Regions from separate parts of the Labrys sp. 22185 genome, predicted to be linked through region 3. Evidence: riboswitches for the same ligand, from Rfam matches in the RefSeq annotation. Region 3 holds a riboswitch; each other region holds the start of a gene.

Region 1 (5,707 bases), 490 kb from region 3:
GACCAGGGCGATGCGGCGTGCGACTTCGCGGCGAGCGAGGCCATGGAGCGGCTGGCCCGAGAGAAGCACCTGCCCCCCCTGCGGACGGCGAATGCCGGCCAGCAGGGACATCAGGCTGGTCTTGCCCGAACCGTTCGGGCCGATGATGCCGAGCAACTCGCCCGGACGGACCTCCAGCGATACTCCGTGCAGGATCGAGACCCCACCAGCCGACCAGGACAGATCGTGGGCCGACAGGCTCATGCCGTCGCCTTTCTTTGGCTGAGGATGAGAGCGAAAGCCGGCGCACCGACCAGAGCCGTGATCACGCCGATCGGCAGAACCTGGCCGGGGATGATGATGCGGGACAGAATGTCGGCGATGATCATGAAGACGGCGCCGATCAAGGCGCTGGCCGGCAGCAGGCGCCCATGGCGCACGCCCACAACCATCCGCGCCGCATGGGGGATCACCAGCCCGACGAAGCCGATCGATCCGACGATACTGACCATCACGGCCGTCATCATCGCCGCAACACCGACGAGCACGACATAGGCGCGCCGGACGGAGATGCCGAGGGACGCCGCCGATTCCGTGCCGAAGGTGAAGGCATCGAGCGCGCGGGCATGCCACAGGCAGACCAGCAGCCCTACGGCCGTGACCGGCAGCGCCAGCCAGACGTCGGGCCAGCGTACACCCGAGAGATTGCCCAGCAACCAGAACATGATGCCGCGCGCCTGTTCGGCATTGGCCGCCTTGGTAACGATGAAGGAGGTCAGGGCATTGAAGAGCTGGGATCCGGCGACCCCGGCCAGGATCACCGCGCCGGTGCCGCGGCCCGAGCGCATCGCCAGCAAGGCGACGAAGCCGAAGGCCGTCAGCGCACCGAGAAAGGCGCCGGCGGGCAGGCTCAGGACCCCTGCCCCGAGGCCGAGGATGACGACCCCGACCGCTCCCGTCGATGCCCCGGCCGAGATGCCGAGGACATAGGGGTCGGCCAGGACGTTGCGCAGCAGCGACTGCAGCACGACGCCCGACAGCGCCAGGGCCGCGCCGCAGCAGGCCGCGACGACCGCGCGGCTCAGCCGGTAGTTCCACACGATGCCTTCATCGATGCGATCCAGACCATAGCCGGCGCCCCACAGGCGATTGGCGGCCGTCTTGGCGACGACGTCCATCGGAATGGCCGTCTCGCCAATGGCGGCGCCCAGCCAGAGGGCCAGCACGAGCACCGCCAGCGCCAGCATCCCGATCGCCAGTAATCGTGTGACGGGGCGATTCATCTCAGCGCTTCAGGCCGAAACGCTGGATGGCATCGGCGAGCATCTCGATGCCCTCGACGACGCGCACGCTCGGCTGCATCGCCTGCACGTCCATCTCCACGACATGGCCCTGCTTGACCGCCGGCATCAGGCTTGCCACCGGATCGGTCTTGAGAAAGTTGAGCTTCACGGCGATGTCGTCGGCCGGATAGCGGCGACGATCCATCCGGCCGGCGACGATGATGGTCGGATCGGCCTTGGCGATGGTCTCCCAGCCGACGCTCGGCCACTCCTCCTCGCTCTCCACGACGTTCCGCACACCCAACGCCGACATGATATAGCCCGGCACGCTGTTCTTGCCGGCCATATAGGGATCGACGTCGACCTTGGCGCTCGAGAACCAGAAGGCGGCGGAGACCTTGCCATCGCCGGCCGCGATCTTGCGGCGGGCGGCTTCCTCACGCGCCTTTAGCTCGGCGACGACTTTCGCCCCGCGCTCCTGCACGTCGAAGATCTCGGCAAGCTCGGTGATCTCCCGATAGACCAGATCCATGGTGAAGAGGGTGCCGCGCGTGCCATCGCCGCCGCTGGAATTGTCCTTGCCAACGCAATCGGCGGGCGAAACATAGGTCGGGATGCCAAGTTCCTCGAACTGCTCGGGCTTGCCGACAATACCGCTGGGCCCGACATGCCATTGGAACTGCGCCGTCACAAGATCCGGCTTCCTGGCGATCACGCTTTCGAAGCTCGGATCATTGTCGGCCAGACGCGGAATTTTGGCATTGGCCGCTTCATAGCCGGGCAATACAGGGCCGAACCACACCGCCGTGCCGACGACCTTGTCGGCCAGGCCGAGGAGATAGAGAACCTCCGTGCTGCTCTGGCCGACGGAAACGGTGTGCTGCGGCGCATGCTCGAAGGTGACGGTGCGGCCGCAATTGGTGAGCTTGAGGGGATATTTCGTTGCCTGCGCAGCCGCCGGATCGATACCCAGCGCCAAGCCGAAGCTGGCCGCAAGCATGACGGCGAAGCTGGACCAGCGGGCCTTGCTCGTTGAAAGGATCATGACGTTCTCTCGTTTCGCGATAGGGGAAGCAGCGGTCTTCAGCACCAGCCGAATACCGTGAGGTTTCCTCAGGCCAGACCGTGGCAAAGGACGTGAGCGTGCGAAGCGGAGGGAACAGGCGGGCAAGCGCCCGAAACGTCGGGAAGAAACGTCACATTGTCTCCTGTTCCGGGCATCCCCGCCCGTGACATGGGATTGATCGAGATGACGGCAGGTTTCCTGGCTCGCGGATAAAGGCCTTGCATCTGCCTTCCCATGGGAGACCCACAGTGGCATGGCGCCTTTCGCGCCACGGGGATGCTTGGCAATCCGCCTACAGTTGCGGGGGCAGCCACGGCATGGGCTTTTAGAAAGCCGAACCGTGTTCCCTATTACTCCCGACGGACTTGCATCCGACGGGAACCGTCACCGCACAGTTATCGGGGCGTCACGACCGCGGTCAAGCGAATATGCAAAGCGAACGGCCCCTGATGCCGTGCCCTGCCTTCCCGCGTCAGGCCCGACAGGCCAGGAAGCCCTGTTCGATCACGTCCTTCGGCAGGTTGCGGCCGATGAAGACCAGGCGGCTTCGGCGCTCCTCCTCCGGCTTCCAGGCACGCTGATGATCGCCTTCGAGCAGCATGTGCACGCCCTGCACGACGAAGCGCTGCGGATCGCCATCGAAGGCGACGATGCCCTTCAGGCGCAGCATGTCCGTGCCGAACTGTTGCACGATCATGTTGAGCCAGGGCATGAATTTGCCGGGATCGAGCGGCTCCTGGGACACGAGAGCGAAGCTGCCGACATGATCGTCATGGTCGTGGTCATGGAAACCCTCGAGGAAATCAGGCTCGGCTTCGAGGATACGGTCGAGGTCGAACGCGCCGCGGCCGAGCACCTTGTCGAGCGCGATGTCGCAACGCCGGGTCTCGTGGAGAGTGGCGGTGGGATTGATGCGACGGATCCGCTTCACCACCCGATCGAGTTCCTCTGCCGTGACCAGATCGATCTTGTTGAGGAGGATCGTGTCGGCGAAGGCAAGCTGCTCCTGCGCCTCATGCGCCGTCTCGATCTCGCCGAGCAAATGCCGGGCGTCGACCACGGTGACGATGGAGTCGAGCTGGGTCTTGGCGCGCACATCGTCATCGACGAAGAACGTCTGGGCAACCGGTGCGGGATCGGCCAGCCCGGTCGTCTCGATCAGGATGGCATCGAAGCGGTCGCGCCGACGCATCAGGCCCTCGATGATGCGAATGAGGTCGCCGCGCACCGTGCAGCAGATACAGCCATTGTTCATCTCGAAGATTTCCTCGTCGGTATCCACGACAAGGTCATTGTCGATGCCGACTTCGCCGAACTCATTGACGATGACCGCATATTTCCTGCCGTGGCTCTCGGTCAGGATACGGTTGAGAAGCGTGGTCTTGCCTGCCCCGAGATAGCCGGTGAGGACGGTGACGGGTGTCTGCGGCGCGGGCTGCATGATGTCGGAATTCCTTGATCCGTTGCGGATGCCCCACAGCATGTCGCTGCCGAGAGGCCTCATTGAATTTTGATTTATATGAAACGTTATAACATAACTATCGCAATCGCAAGCGAGCTCTCACCATCGTCACCCCAGCAATCGCCACGCAGGTGGGCAGAGGCTTGCTGGCATTCTCGACCGTGATCATTCCACCGGATTTGTCTGCCAGCAGAGGAAATCCATGCGGGAAATTTTCGAATCACGGCCCTTGTCGGGTAAGCCTCACGCTTCACCCTGCAATGGAATCAGGCACCAAGGTGCATCCTGCCGGCATGACCCTCTCCTCTCCGCGAGATCCTCTCGCCATCCTCAATAGCGTGTTCGGCTACGCCGCCTTTCGCGGCCAGCAGGAGGCGGTGGTGCGCCATGTCACCGGAGGGGGCGATGCGGTGGTGCTGTTCCCGACGGGAGCCGGCAAGTCGCTGTGCTACCAGATCCCGGCTCTGTGCCGGCGCGGCGTCGGCATCGTGGTCTCGCCGCTGATCGCGCTGATGCGCGACCAGGTCGAGGCACTCAAGCAGGCCGGCGTGCGGGCGGCGCCGCTCAACTCCTCCCTGTCGCGCGAGGAGGCCTACAAGGTCCGCCGTTCCCTGATGGACGGCAAGCTCGACCTCCTCTACGTCGCACCGGAGCGCGTGGCGACGCAAGGTTTCCAGGCCCTGATCGCCGATGCCGACATCGCGCTCTTCGCCATCGACGAGGCCCATTGCGTCAGCCAATGGGGCCACGACTTCCGGCCTGAATATCGCGAGCTCGGCGGCCTCGCCGCGTCCTTCCCCGGCGTGCCGCGCATCGCCCTCACCGCCACGGCCGATCCGGTCACCCGTGCCGACATCATCGAGCGGCTCGGCCTCAACCAGGCCGAGGTCTTCGCCACCAGCTTCGACCGGCCCAACATCAGCTACGCCATCGTCGAGCGCGACAATGCCCGCCGGCAATTGCTGGCCTTTCTGGCCGGGCACAAAGGCAATAGCGGTATCGTCTACTGCCTGTCGCGCGCCAAGGTCGAGGAGACGGCGCAATGGCTGAACGAGCAGGATATCCGCGCCTTGCCCTATCATGCCGGCCTGGAAGCGGCTGTTCGCAGCGCCAACCAGGACGCTTTCCTGGAGGAGGAAGGCCTCTGCCTGGTCGCCACGGTCGCCTTCGGCATGGGCATCGACAAGCCCGACGTGCGCTATGTCGCCCATCTCGATATCCCTGCTTCGGTGGAGGCCTATTACCAGGAGACGGGCCGCGCCGGCCGCGATGGCCTGCCCTCGGATGCCTGGATGAGCTACGGTATGGCCGATGTGGTGCAGCGCCGCCGCATGATCCAGGAGGGCAATGCGCCGGAGACGGTCAAGCGGGTCGAACTCGGCAAGCTCAACGCTTTGCTCGGCATCTGCGAAACCGCCGAGTGCCGGCGCAAGGCAATCCTCGCCCATTTCGGCGAGACCCATCCCGGCCGCTGCGGCAATTGCGATACCTGCCTTTCGCCGGTGGAGAGCTGGGACGGCACCGATGCCGCCGTCAAGGCGATGGCCGCGATCTACCGCACCGGCCAGATGTTCGGTGCCGCCCATATTATCGACGTGCTCACCGGCAAGGTCACGGAGAAGGTCCAGCGCTTCGGCCATGACAACCAGCCCGTCTTCGGGGCCGGCAAGGACATCGAGGCGCGCACCTGGCAGTCGGTGCTGCGCCAGCTCACCGCGGCCGGCCTCGTCAATGTCAACCACGAGGCCCATGGCGCCCTGATCCTGGCCGAGGAGGCGCGAGCCGTGTTCAAGGGCGAGCGGCAGATCGTCTTCCGTCGCGACCGCCCCCGCAAGAGCACCGAGACCAAACGCGCCCGGCGCGGCGAGATCGAGATGTCGGAACGCGACGGCGCCTTGTTTGCCGCCCTTCGGGCGG
Region 2 (5,707 bases), on a different contig from region 3:
ATGGATCATCGCATCGATGCCGAAAGCCTGGCGCAGCCACAGATAGAAGGCGAGATAGGCATGGCGCGGCGGCAGATCGGGCGAGTGGTGGTCGCCCTTGCGGTCAAGGGCCGAGCCGCGGTCCGGCTGCACCGCCACCGCGACATGGCCGCAGAGATGGCCGGCAAAGCGGAAGGCGCCGTCGCTGCAAAGGGGGTCGGCCGAGGGATCGCCCCATTGGGCCGCGAGCCTGTCGCGGAGGGCGGCAGGTAGGGTGTCGAGCCAGGCGGAATAGGCTGAGAGCGGGAGGGAAAGCGCCTTACCCTCCCCTGGAGGGGGAGCGTCGGACCGCAGGTTCGGGGTGGGGTGGGAATCACAACGGTCGAGGCAGTCACCCCACCCCGACGCTATGCGTCGACCCTCCCCCTCCAGGGGAGGGTATGACCGGCCCAACAACTCCAGCAGATCGGCACCGCTTTCCGGCAGGTCCCCCACCGCATAGCCCTCGTCGCGGAGCCGCTCCAGGATCGCCAGGGCCGAGGCGGGCGCATCGAGGCCGACGGCGTGGGCGAGACGGCCATCCGCGCCCGGATAGTTGGAGAGGATCAGGCCAAGCCTGCGCTCCGCCCGCGCCTTGGCGCCGAGCCGAGCCCAGGCAGCGGCCTTGGCGGCCACTGCGGCGATGCGCTCGTCATGGGGGGCATGGGCGAGGCGGGTGAAGGCGCCCTCCTCGCGTTCGGCCTTGAAGGAGATCACGCCGGCCGAAAGGCGGCCGTCGAGCTCCGGCAGTGCGACATGCATGGCAAGGTCGCTGGCCGACATCCCGCGGGTCGAGGCCTCCCAGGCCTCCTGCGCCGAGGAAGAGGTGATCACCTGCAGGACCGGACAACCGGCCACGTCGAGCGGCGAGGCACCGTCGTCGTCCAGGGCAGAAAAGGCGGTGGCATTGAGGATCACCGCCGGCTTGAGTTCCCTAAGCTGTCGGCGCACCCACTGCGTCGTCTCCCCGTCCTTGAGCGAACCGACATAAAGCGCCGTGGCGGCGAGCCCCTCGGCATCGAGCGCACGCGCCAGGGCTTCGATGGGGGCGGTGTCAGCGGAGAGCAGGATGGAGCGGTAGAAGAGGATGACGGCCTTCCCCGGGACCGCAGGCGTCTCGCCTGCTCTTCGTCCCTCTGGCGAGCGCGGTGTTTCCAAGAGCAGGCGAGACGCCTGCGGTCCCAGGAACACCCCGTATTTCGGCACGGTCACCGGTGCTTCCGGTTCGCCGAAATCGAGACCGCCCAGCCTGGCGGCATAGAGCAGGGACGCCCGGGCGTTTTGCGGACCGCCTTCACGCCAGTATTGGGCGAGCCGATCCAGCGCCTCCTGCGGCACGGTAGAGAGCTGAGACAGGCGCCCGTCGGGCCTGTCGTCACCGGGAATGAGGGCGAGCGCGATGCCGTAGGTGCGCGCCGCCGCCGCCAGTTCCTCCACGCCATAGCGCCAATAATCGAGGCCACCGAGCAGGCGTACCACGATCGCCTTGGCATGGCGGGCCGTCTGATCGATGTAGAGGTCGACGGACATCGGATGGCGCAGCTTCTGCAGCGGCGCCAGGCGCAAATCGTCGAGGCCGGAAGCGGCTGCCAGGGCAAGGTCGCTGTCGGTCAGCGAGGCAAACACGATCGCGCCGGGTGCCTGACCCAGATCGACGGCGGCCTCGCTGGCATCGAGCGAACGCGTATCGGCCGGCAGCAGATGCATCAGCCCTCCAGCGTCTTGCGGATGCCGGCCTGGTCGATGCCCTTCTCGCCGATGATGACGAGGCGGCTCGAACGCGTTTCCTCCGGCGCCCAGGCGCGGTCGAAATGCTGCGAGAAACGGGCGCCGACGCCCTGGACCAGCATGCGCATCGGCTTGCCGTCGACGGCGACGAAACCCTTGATGCGCAGGATATCGTGTTCCTCGGCCGCCGCCTTCAGCTTACGCACCAGGGCGTCGGCGTCGAGGACGGCCGGCAGGTCGACGATGAAGGTGTCGAAATCGTCGTGGTCGTGTTCGGCCTCGTGATCGTGGTGGGAGGGACGCGCCTCCAGATCATTCTCGGCCGCTGCCCCGAGCCCGAGCAGCACGGCGGCATCGATGCGGCCCTCGGAGGTGCGCACCACCTTGACGGCACGCGGCACGGTCTTCTCGATATCCTTCTCCACGCTGTCGGCCTCGCCGGCTGAGAGGAGATCAGCCTTGTTGAGCACGACGAGGTCGGCGCAGAGGAGCTGGTCCTCATAGACCTCCTCGAGCGGATTGTCGTGGTCGAGGGAGGCATCGCCCTCGGCCTGGCGCTTCAATTCCTCCGGATCATCGGCGAAGCGGCCGGCTGCGACCGCGGCACCGTCGACCACGGCGATGACGCCGTCGACGGTGACGCGCGAGCGGATCGCCGGCCAGTTGAAGGCCTTGACCAGCGGCTTGGGCAGAGCGAGGCCGGAGGTCTCGATCACGATGTGCTCGGGTGCGTTCGGACGCGCCAGCAGCGTCTCCAGAGCCGGCACGAAATCGTCGGCCACCGTGCAGCAGATGCAGCCATTGGCGAGTTCGACGATGGCGTCTTCCGGGCAGCTCTCGATGCCGCAGGACTTCAGAATGTCGCCATCGACGCCGACATCGCCGAATTCATTGACGATCAGCGCCAGCCTGCGGCCATTGGCGGTGGCGAGCAGGTTGCGGATCAGCGTCGTCTTGCCGGCCCCGAGAAAGCCGGTGACGATGGTGCAGGGAACCTTGGTGTGCGCGTTCATTCGGCGGCGTCCTTGAGGGTTGATAGGGGTGGGATGCGCGCGATCATGCTGCGCTTGAAGACGTCCGGACGGCCGCGCCAGGGCATCAGGCCGTCGGTGGAATGGGCCAGCAGCCCGATGCCGGTGAGAATGTCGGGGCCGCTCTCGGCGGTGAGGTCGCCGAAGACATAGGTCCAGCTACCGGGCGCCGACAAAGCCACCGTGCAGGAGCGCTTGCAATTGCCCAGGCACTCGACAGGTTGCAGCTCGACGCTTTCGGGCAGCATGCCGGCGAGCGCATCGCGCAACCGGGCGCCCTGGCGCGGCGCCTCGGGGTCATCGCCCTCGCGCCTGCAGGTCACGCAGACGAGCAGCCGGACTGGGAGAGTTGTTTCTGGCATCGGCCCTGTTCATCGCCGCCGGAGCGGATGGAGGGCGCGGGACCGACGGCATGGCCGGCGATCGTCCGGGTAGACGGAACCGGCCTCCGAGGCGCCCCGCCCGGACCGGTGACAGCAGTGCGACCGGCAGGTCTCCTGGCTCGCAGCTCATCGCCTCCCGCCGCCTTCCCGGTCACCCAGTGGCCTCAAGGCGGGACGCTCGCCGCTTACAGTTGCGGGGGCAGCCGCGGCTTTGGCATCCAAGGCAGCCGTCGACCGGCCTCCTCTTATCCGCACCGCATTCCCTCTTCTCTCTTAACGAGAGACCGATCGTGGCTGACATAAGGGGTGCGCGGACAGGCTTGTCAATGTTCCCGCTTCCAAAGGAGGCGCAAAATCCGGCATAAAGGGCAGCAACGTCGCCGCACCAACGAGATTGCCATGCCCGAAGAGAAGCCGCCGGCACCGCCGCCCGAGCCGCAAAAGATCGACGTCATCTTCCGCGGCGGTTCGGTGACGGCTATCGGCGTCGTGCTCGCCTTCTCGCTCGGCTTCCTCAACAACTGGGCCTCGCAGCCGGGAACCTGGATCCCGGAAGACCTGGCAGCCGTCTTTCTCATCGGGGGCGGCATCGTCTTCCAGGTCTGGGCGCTGGCGGGCATGCTCTCGCCCACTTCACTGGAGGGACCGGTCTATCGCCGCATCGTGCGCACCTTCATGATCGGCCTTATCCTCGTCTCGGTCGGCGTTCTTGTCGCCATCGCCGGCGACGCGCTCGGCTACAGCCGGATCTGGTTCAAGCAATAGTCGGGCCTTCCGAACGGGCGGCGACGTTTCTCGATCGTTTCCAGCCTGCACAAACTCTCACGTCTGCGTTACCCGTCACCCCGGCGCCATGATTGCCGCCACAATTTGGCCTTCCCGCAATCGCCCACCAGAAGGCCGACGCCGATGGGCCCGGTTCTTCTGCCCGGCATCAGCCGCTGGAAGGCCTGCCCATGGTTGCCATCACCGTCAATTCGACCACCCACCAGCTCGACATCGAGCCCGAGACCCCTTTGCTCTGGGTCCTGCGCGATGAACTCGGCCTCACCGGCACCAAGTTCGGCTGCGGCATCGCCCAATGCGGCGCCTGCACCGTCCATGTGAACGGCGCCGCCATCCGTTCCTGCCAGACCCAGATCGGTGACGTCGACGGCGCCACCATCACCACGATCGAGGGCCTGTCGGCGGACGGCAAGCATCCGGTGCAGCAAGCCTGGCTGGCCGAGGACGTGCCGCAATGCGGCTATTGCCAGTCGGGCCAGATCATGGCCGCCGTCGCCTTCCTGAAGGACACGCCAGCGCCCACCGACGCGGATATCGACAACGGCATCACCAATATCTGTCGCTGCGGCACCTATCCGCGCATCCGCGCCGCCATCCACCGCGCCGCCGAACTGATGAAGGGGTGAGGCCATGAACGCGATCGACCGCACCTCCGCCGCGCTGAGCCGGCGCAGCTTTCTCGCCATCGGCCTCTCGGCCGCCGGCGGCCTGATGATCGGCGGGTTCATCCCCGATGCCGCCCACGCTCTGACCATTGCCGACCAGCCCTGGGGCGGGACGGCTACGGACGGCGAGATCAACGCCTGGATCCTGATCGAGCCCGATGACACCGTGATCATCCGTGTGGCGCAATCGGAAATGGGCGAAGGCATCTTCACGGCCCTGCCGATGATCGTCGCCGAGGAACTCGGCTGCGACTGGGCCAGGGTGAGGCCCGAATACGCCTCGGCCAGCCGGAACCTGCGCGAGAACACCGTCTACAAGCGCATGGGCACCGGCGGTTCCGGCGCCGTGCGCCGCTCCCGCGAATTCCTGCAGGTGGCCGGCGCCAATGCCCGCGAAAGGCTGGTGCAGGCCGCCGCTACGCGCTGGCAGGTGCCGGCCGAAAGCTGCAGCGTCGATGCCGGCAAGGTGCTGCACCGGGCCAGCAATCGCAGCCTGCGCTTCGGCGAGCTTGCCGGCGAGGCCGCCAAGGTCACGCTGGCCAAGGAGCCGGCGATCAAGACGCCCGAGCAGTTCACGCTGATCGGCAAGCCGCTGGCGCGCCTGGATACGCCGCCCAAGCTGACGGGCGCGGCGAAGTTCGGCATCGATATCCGCCTGCCCGACATGGTCTATGCCGCCGTGGTGACCTGTCCCGTCTTCGGCGGCCGCGTGAAATCCCATGACGAAAGCGCCGTCAAGGGCCGCCGCGGCATCCTGGCCGTGGTGCCGATCGAGGGCGGCCTCGCCGTGGTGGCCGACCGGTTCTGGCGCGCCAAGGAAGCGGCGCTCGCCTTGCCGGTGATCTGGGAGGAGGGTCCGGCTGCCGAAACGGACAGCAAGCGCTTCGACGCCGACTATGTCGCCGCGCTCGACGGCCCCGCTGTCACGGCGCACAAAGAAGGCGACGTCGACACCGCCCTCGCCCGCGGCAAGCGTGTCGACGCTCTCTACCAGGCGCCGCACCTGGCCCACGCCCCGATGGAACCGCTCAACTGCACCGCCCATGTCCATGACGGCAAGGTCGAGGTCTGGATGGGCACGCAGAACCCCGACATG
Region 3 (5,707 bases):
TCATTCAAGAGACTTGAATTCATGTCAAGTTACTTGAATGATGGTTTGAGGGATTCTTGAAAAGCCGACGGCACAGAGCCTGGAGAAGAAGTGCTTATGTCATCCCCGGCGGGACCAAAGGCCCCGGGAAGGGGATCCAGGGCCAGGGGCTCCATTTTTGCCCCTGGATTCTCTTCCCGCCGCCTTCGGCGGCGCCGGGAATGGCAGAGGTGTTTTATTGGCTCCTCGAGGTTTCCTCAGAAGGTGGCGGGCGTGTTGACCCAGAAGATGCTGGCGCGCTCGGTTCCGGTGTTGCGATACCAGTGCGGCAGTTCGGACTTGAACACGAACGTATCGCCGACGGAGAGCTTGAAGGTGCGCTCGCCGACCATCAGCTCCACGGTTCCGGCCAGCACATAGCCGACTTCCTCGCCCTGGTGCTGGATCGGCCCGGCGCTCTCGCCGCCGGCTTCGATATGGTGGATGTTGCACTGGAGAAGATGGCCGGGCGAATAGGGGATCACCCGTTCCAGCGAAATGCCTTCGCCGCGCCGGAGCGGGTCCAGCGAGATCAGCGGGCGCGTGCCGGCGCGAAAGACGATGCCCTCCTCGCTGTCTGATTCCTCGAACATCCAGCCGATATTGGTACCGAGCACCTCGACCAGGCGATGCAGCATGGGCAGGGAGGGGGAGGCCTTGCCGTTCTCGATCTTGGACAGCAGGCTTTCCGAGCACTCCGCGGCCGTGGCCAGGGCCTTTAGCGTCAAGCCCCTCGTCTGCCGGGCCAGGCGAAGGCGGGTGCCGAGCCGCACGGGATTGGCCTGTTCCAGGGGATCGGGCTGATCGCCGGCGCGCCGTTTGAGATCGATTTTGTTCATTCAGAGATTGCCAGGATGCCTATCGCCCGAGGGCCTGGCTGGCGATTCTAGGCCACAAGCCCGTGCCCTGTCCACTTTGCCGCCCGTCGACCGGTATGGCCGTCCCGCACGGCTGGGCAGCCGGCGTCTCCCATGCTACATCCGTAAGACCTTCGGTGCCCGCTTGCGGGAGAATCGGGAATGCGGTTTGAGGCCGCGACGTGCCCAACGCTGTAAGGGGGACTATCCGGGCAGGTTTCAGCCACTCGCTCTGCGGGGAAGGCGTCCGGGTGGGTGGATCCCGAGTCAGAAGACCGGCCGGAGGCGATAGATCGGCGTGCGCGGACGGCGCGGCGATTGCCATCGCAAGGGGAATGACGATGGACCCATCCAACGAGGCGCTCGCGCCCTCGGGGCCGTTCTCGCCGGCCGAACGTGAAGCCGTCTATCGCGCTATCTTCACCCGGCGGGACGTTCGCAGCCAGTTCAGCCCGCAGCCTGTGCCTGATGATGTCCTCGCCCGCATCCTCACGGCCGGGCATCACGCGCCCTCGGTCGGCTTCATGCAGCCCTGGAGTTTTCTCGTGCTGCGCTGCCCCGAAACCCGGCGCAAGGTGCAGGCTCTCTTCGAGGAAGCCAATGCCGAGGCCGTGGCAATGTTCCCGCCTGAAAAGCAGGCGCAATATCGCGCGCTGAAGCTGGAAGGCATCATCGATGCGCCGGTCAATCTATGCATCACCTGCGATCCCGACCGCGCCGGCCCGGTGGTGCTTGGCCGCACCCATGACATGGCGATGGACCGTTATTCCACCGTCTGCGCGGTGCAGAATATCTGGCTGGCTGCACGGGCCGAGGGGGTCGGGGTCGGCTGGGTCAGTATCGTCGATCCGGCGCGCCTGCGTGAGGCGCTGGGCATTCCCGAGCGGGTGGTTCCGGTTGCCTATCTGTGCCTGGGCTATGTGCACGAAGCCTATGCCCGACCCGAATTGGAGGTGAAGGGCTGGCGCCAGCGCCTGCCGCCGGAGGCTGTGCTGAGCTTCGACGGCTGGGACGGCCGGCAGCCCGGCCATCCCTTGCTCGCCGCCATGCGGGCCGCTATGGGAGATGCAGGTTCATAGGATGGCTGGCGCAGGATGCGCACTGTCCCGATCGGATGAGACGGCCGATGGATTTCCTGCGTAAGAATGCGATCTGGATCATTGCTTTGCTGATCACCAGCCTGGTCTTGCTGGAGGGGCCGAGGGCGATCCTGATCGGAGCGTTTGTGGCCGCCGTCGTCGGCCTGTTCTGGCTGTTGCGCGGCAAGGCCCGCAAGCCGGCGGCAGCACGCCGGCTCGAGGCCGTGCCGAAGGTGGTTCCCCTCCCGCTCGACCGGGGCGCCGACACGGTCCGGCCTCAGGCGCTGGAGCGTGTCTCGCTCAAGGCCATCGATGATCCCAGGCTCGCTGCCGTCGTCCTGATGATCCAGCTCGTCCGCACCAATGGGTTGCTGACCCGGGCCGAACGGGACACCATCCTCGCCCTGATGAGCGACCCGCTCGGGATCGGCGACCGCGAGCGTATCTATGAGCAGGCCTTGCAATTGACGGATCGCGGCCGGGTGTTCACGCCGGTTGCCGAAGAATTGGTGCCGCTTTTCCGCGCCCGCCTGTCTTTGCCCGAGCGCCAGCAGCTCATCGACATGCTGACCGAGGTCGCCAATGCCTATGGCGAGGCCAGCGATTTGCAGCGCGAGGCGATCGTTCGCCTGAAGCGGCACCTGCTCGCGCCGGATGCCGCAGCCGGGCGCTCGCTCAATTGAAATAGAAGGCGTAGCTCGCGACGTCGCCGCCGAAGATGCGCGTGGCCTGTCCCCAGGCCTCGGCATCCATCACCTTGCCATTGTCGAGGAAGGGGAGGGCCCCCGGGCCGGTGATCCACAGCACCAGGTCGAAGTTGCCGGGCTGCTCGAACACCCTGGCGAGATTGATGCCCTTGGCGAAGCGCCAATGCGGCATCAAGAGCTTACCGTCCAGCACCTCGTCGACCTGCCCGAGCAGCGCGAGCCACGAGTCGATGCGCTCCTGCGTCACTTCGAGGGAGGGGAGCACGCCGCTCTTTTGCCGTGGGCCGGGAAGCCATTCGTGGTCGTCGTCGGTTTCCTTGGCGATCAGCGCCCAGGTCTCGCGATTGAGCCGGATTACCGTCTTGAAATGACCGCGTACCTCCAGCCACATCGCCTTGTCGGACACCGGCCAGTCTATGGTGTGCACCAGGCTGATCAGGTCGGCGATGGCATCGGTGTCGCGCTTGCTGGTGCCGAACAGGGTCATGCCCAGTCCGTCGTCGCCATCGACGCCATTGGCCTTGGCAAGGCCGCTGACGGCGCGCGGAAACAGGCTGCCGAAGCCGGCGTCCCAGCTGCGCGACATGTCGTGTGACAAGAGGGTCTTGGTCAGGGCCATCAGGAAGTTGCAATAGCCGCGCAGCCATTTGGCGTCGGCCGTGTCGAAGGCGACGATGAAGGGTTTGGGCTTGCCGGCATCGTCGAGGTCCGAGATCGCTGCGCCGATATGGTCGCGTTCGTCGATGGTGCCGTCGCCGTTCCAGTCGAAACGGGTGACGGAGAGATCGACCGTCAGCTTGGCAGGGCTATCGCCGACCTCGGCCAGGGTCTGGTCGGCCTTTTCCAGATCGGCCAGGAACGTGGCGAGGATGCCGCGAAAGTCCTGATAGGTGATCGGCTGCGGCTCGGGATTGGTGCTGAAGACGGTGCCCGACAGGCCGAGCAGGCGCATGGCCGGTATTTCGGTGGCGAAGCCATATTTGTAGAGGGCCTGCGACAGATGTTCGAGCGCGCGGGCGGTGCGTACCATGCCGAGGCCGAGCCTGGCGTCGGCATTGCCGCTGGCCTTGGTGGCGAGGGCCAGCATCTGTTCGTCCGCCTCGCTGATGCGGCCCTTGCCGAGATAGCTCTGGAACAGGGCCGAGGCCGTATTGTCGGCCTTGGCCGGCACGAAAGAGACCGCCACCGTCATCGCGGCGGCCATGGCCCATGTCAGCAGATAGCGCATCGTCATTCCCGTGCAGGCGCGGCATTCACCGGGAATCGGATGGAGCCTGCCTGAAAGATCGTTGGATAGGGCAGAGGCCGCGAACGCCGCAACGGCTTTGCGGCGCCGGGGATAGAGCTTTTTCAGTACGGCCTCAGTCGAACACATCAGCCACGCTGCCGGTCAAATCGACGCCATCCTTGAGCACCCGCAGGCGATAGGCGGCAATGGAATAGACCCCGATCAGCCAGGCATACATCAGCGGCAGGACGAGCAGCATCATGATCAAGGCGGCAATGCCGCCGCTGGGCCCGAATATCCGTGCCAGAACATTCACGACCAGAAGGTAGGCGAACCAGATCACCCAGGTCAGCAGCATCATGCCGAACAGAGGCCAGCGATATCCCGCGCTGAGATAGCGGCTGCGGCCAAGCGCGCGGATCGGTCCGATATCCTCGTTGATGCAGATGACGAAGGAAAGCAGATAGGGAAAGACCAGATAGAGGGCGAAAATACCGGCGATCAGCATGGCGACGATGACGAAGCCGGGAGGGGCGCCAATGCCGAAGAAGACCAGTCCGAGCAAAGCGGCAACCAGGTAGAGCGCGATATAGGCAAGGAGATAGATCAACAAGAGGCCGAAGACGGCCAGGAACCTTTTGGCGCCGGCCATGCAGGTTGCCATGAAGGGTTTTGCCGGATCGACGTAACGATCATGGATCAAACGGATCATCGCACAATAGAAGGCGAGCGAAAGGAAACCGGCGGCCAGGAGCAGCAGGTAGAACAGGGCGAAATTTCTTTTGATGGCCAACTGGGCCGCCACTTGGTCACCGTTCAAGGCCGCCCAGAAGAACGAGCCGAGCAAGCCGAAGAAAATGGCCAAGATTGCCAACTGGAGCAGGAACACCCAGCCGTAATTCCTCAGGCTGACCCCGAAAGCATCGGCGATGATCTGCCCGATCCCCAGAGGAGCGCGGCCTGAATGATCGGTCGAAGGCGAAGAGACTGACATGCGTGTTCCTTTGCTCGCGGCCATATCCGGAACGCATTGGGGCCAGCCTATACGAACGAGATGCCAACACAATTCAATAGAAGTGAATATGTGTTCCGGCGGTTGGACGTGGTGACGTGAACTATCCTAGCGGCTCGGATGACAAGGTGGAGTCACGCGCGTTACATCCAGATTTCGTGGGAAAACGCATGGATTATACGCCGTCTTTACCGGACGAAGGCATGCTTCGGCAGGATGTGGATTTGCTTTTGCACATCTGACGGTGTTGCGTGTTTTGGGACCAGGAAAGATACACGCGTTCCGTGTCATGCCCGAGAATTGATGAGATAATTTCGTAAAGGCAGTTCCCCAAGAAACGCCTTCCGTACTTGGACAAGCGCTCCGACGGCTGGCCCTATTGCCAAAACAAGTGTGGCTGTTGCATAGCCTCGCCTGTTTGTTTCCAATCAACGATCCTGTAAAAACCATGCTTCGCAAAGCGCCATTGTGGCTGTCCATCGGACTTGCCCTGTTTCTCGCTGCCTGCTTCAGCAAGGAGCCGGAACAGCGCAAAGCCTACATTGAGTTTTTGCAATCGCGGATAATCGACAACAAGGACGAAACGACGTTTCCGGCGATGACAAGCCGGCAGGAGGAGGCGTTCGGCCCCTATGTGGACAGCTTCAAGATCATGGCGACGTTCTTTGACGGCATGAATGAACGCACCGGTGTCGGTCGCAACGCCGCCAAAAGTGCCATGTCGCTGCCCGATGTGCCGGCGCTGATCGAGGATCCGAGCCTGCTCGACAGGTTCAGCGCGAGCTTCCTGCAACGGGCTAGGGAAA

The links. A riboswitch is a leader RNA that binds a small molecule or an ion and turns the genes downstream of it on or off. The one in region 3 is predicted to bind cobalamin.
Region 1: linked by a shared signal. The riboswitch ahead of ACTJKX_RS02450 (ABC transporter substrate-binding protein) and the one ahead of bluB (5,6-dimethylbenzimidazole synthase) in region 3 are both predicted to bind cobalamin.
Region 2: linked by a shared signal. The riboswitch ahead of ACTJKX_RS19240 (DUF1636 family protein) and the one ahead of bluB (5,6-dimethylbenzimidazole synthase) in region 3 are both predicted to bind cobalamin.

The regions. Positions count from the first base shown of each region.
Region 1 covers NZ_JBQEPH010000001.1:532,949-538,655, reverse strand. Annotated here, with positions in the region: gene ACTJKX_RS02460 (ABC transporter ATP-binding protein) at 1-243, opposite strand, end outside; gene ACTJKX_RS02455 (FecCD family ABC transporter permease) at 240-1,262, opposite strand; gene ACTJKX_RS02450 (ABC transporter substrate-binding protein) at 1,264-2,307, opposite strand; cobalamin riboswitch at 2,500-2,729, opposite strand; gene ACTJKX_RS02445 (CobW family GTP-binding protein) at 2,801-3,769, opposite strand; gene recQ (DNA helicase RecQ) at 4,051-5,707, shown strand, end outside.
Region 2 covers NZ_JBQEPH010000009.1:169,344-175,050, forward strand. Annotated here, with positions in the region: gene cobN (cobaltochelatase subunit CobN) at 1-1,725, opposite strand, end outside; gene cobW (cobalamin biosynthesis protein CobW) at 1,725-2,759, opposite strand; gene ACTJKX_RS19240 (DUF1636 family protein) at 2,756-3,139, opposite strand; cobalamin riboswitch at 3,248-3,464, opposite strand; gene ACTJKX_RS19245 (hypothetical protein) at 3,560-3,925, shown strand; gene ACTJKX_RS19250 ((2Fe-2S)-binding protein) at 4,117-4,572, shown strand; gene ACTJKX_RS19255 (molybdopterin cofactor-binding domain-containing protein) at 4,577-5,707, shown strand, end outside.
Region 3 covers NZ_JBQEPH010000001.1:45,550-51,256, forward strand. Annotated here, with positions in the region: gene ACTJKX_RS00225 (cupin domain-containing protein) at 237-857, opposite strand; cobalamin riboswitch at 994-1,173, shown strand; gene bluB (5,6-dimethylbenzimidazole synthase) at 1,217-1,954, shown strand; gene ACTJKX_RS00235 (TerB family tellurite resistance protein) at 2,002-2,637, shown strand; gene ACTJKX_RS00240 (hypothetical protein) at 2,630-3,889, opposite strand; gene ACTJKX_RS00245 (DUF975 family protein) at 4,023-4,883, opposite strand; gene ACTJKX_RS00250 (DUF3053 family protein) at 5,302-5,707, shown strand, end outside.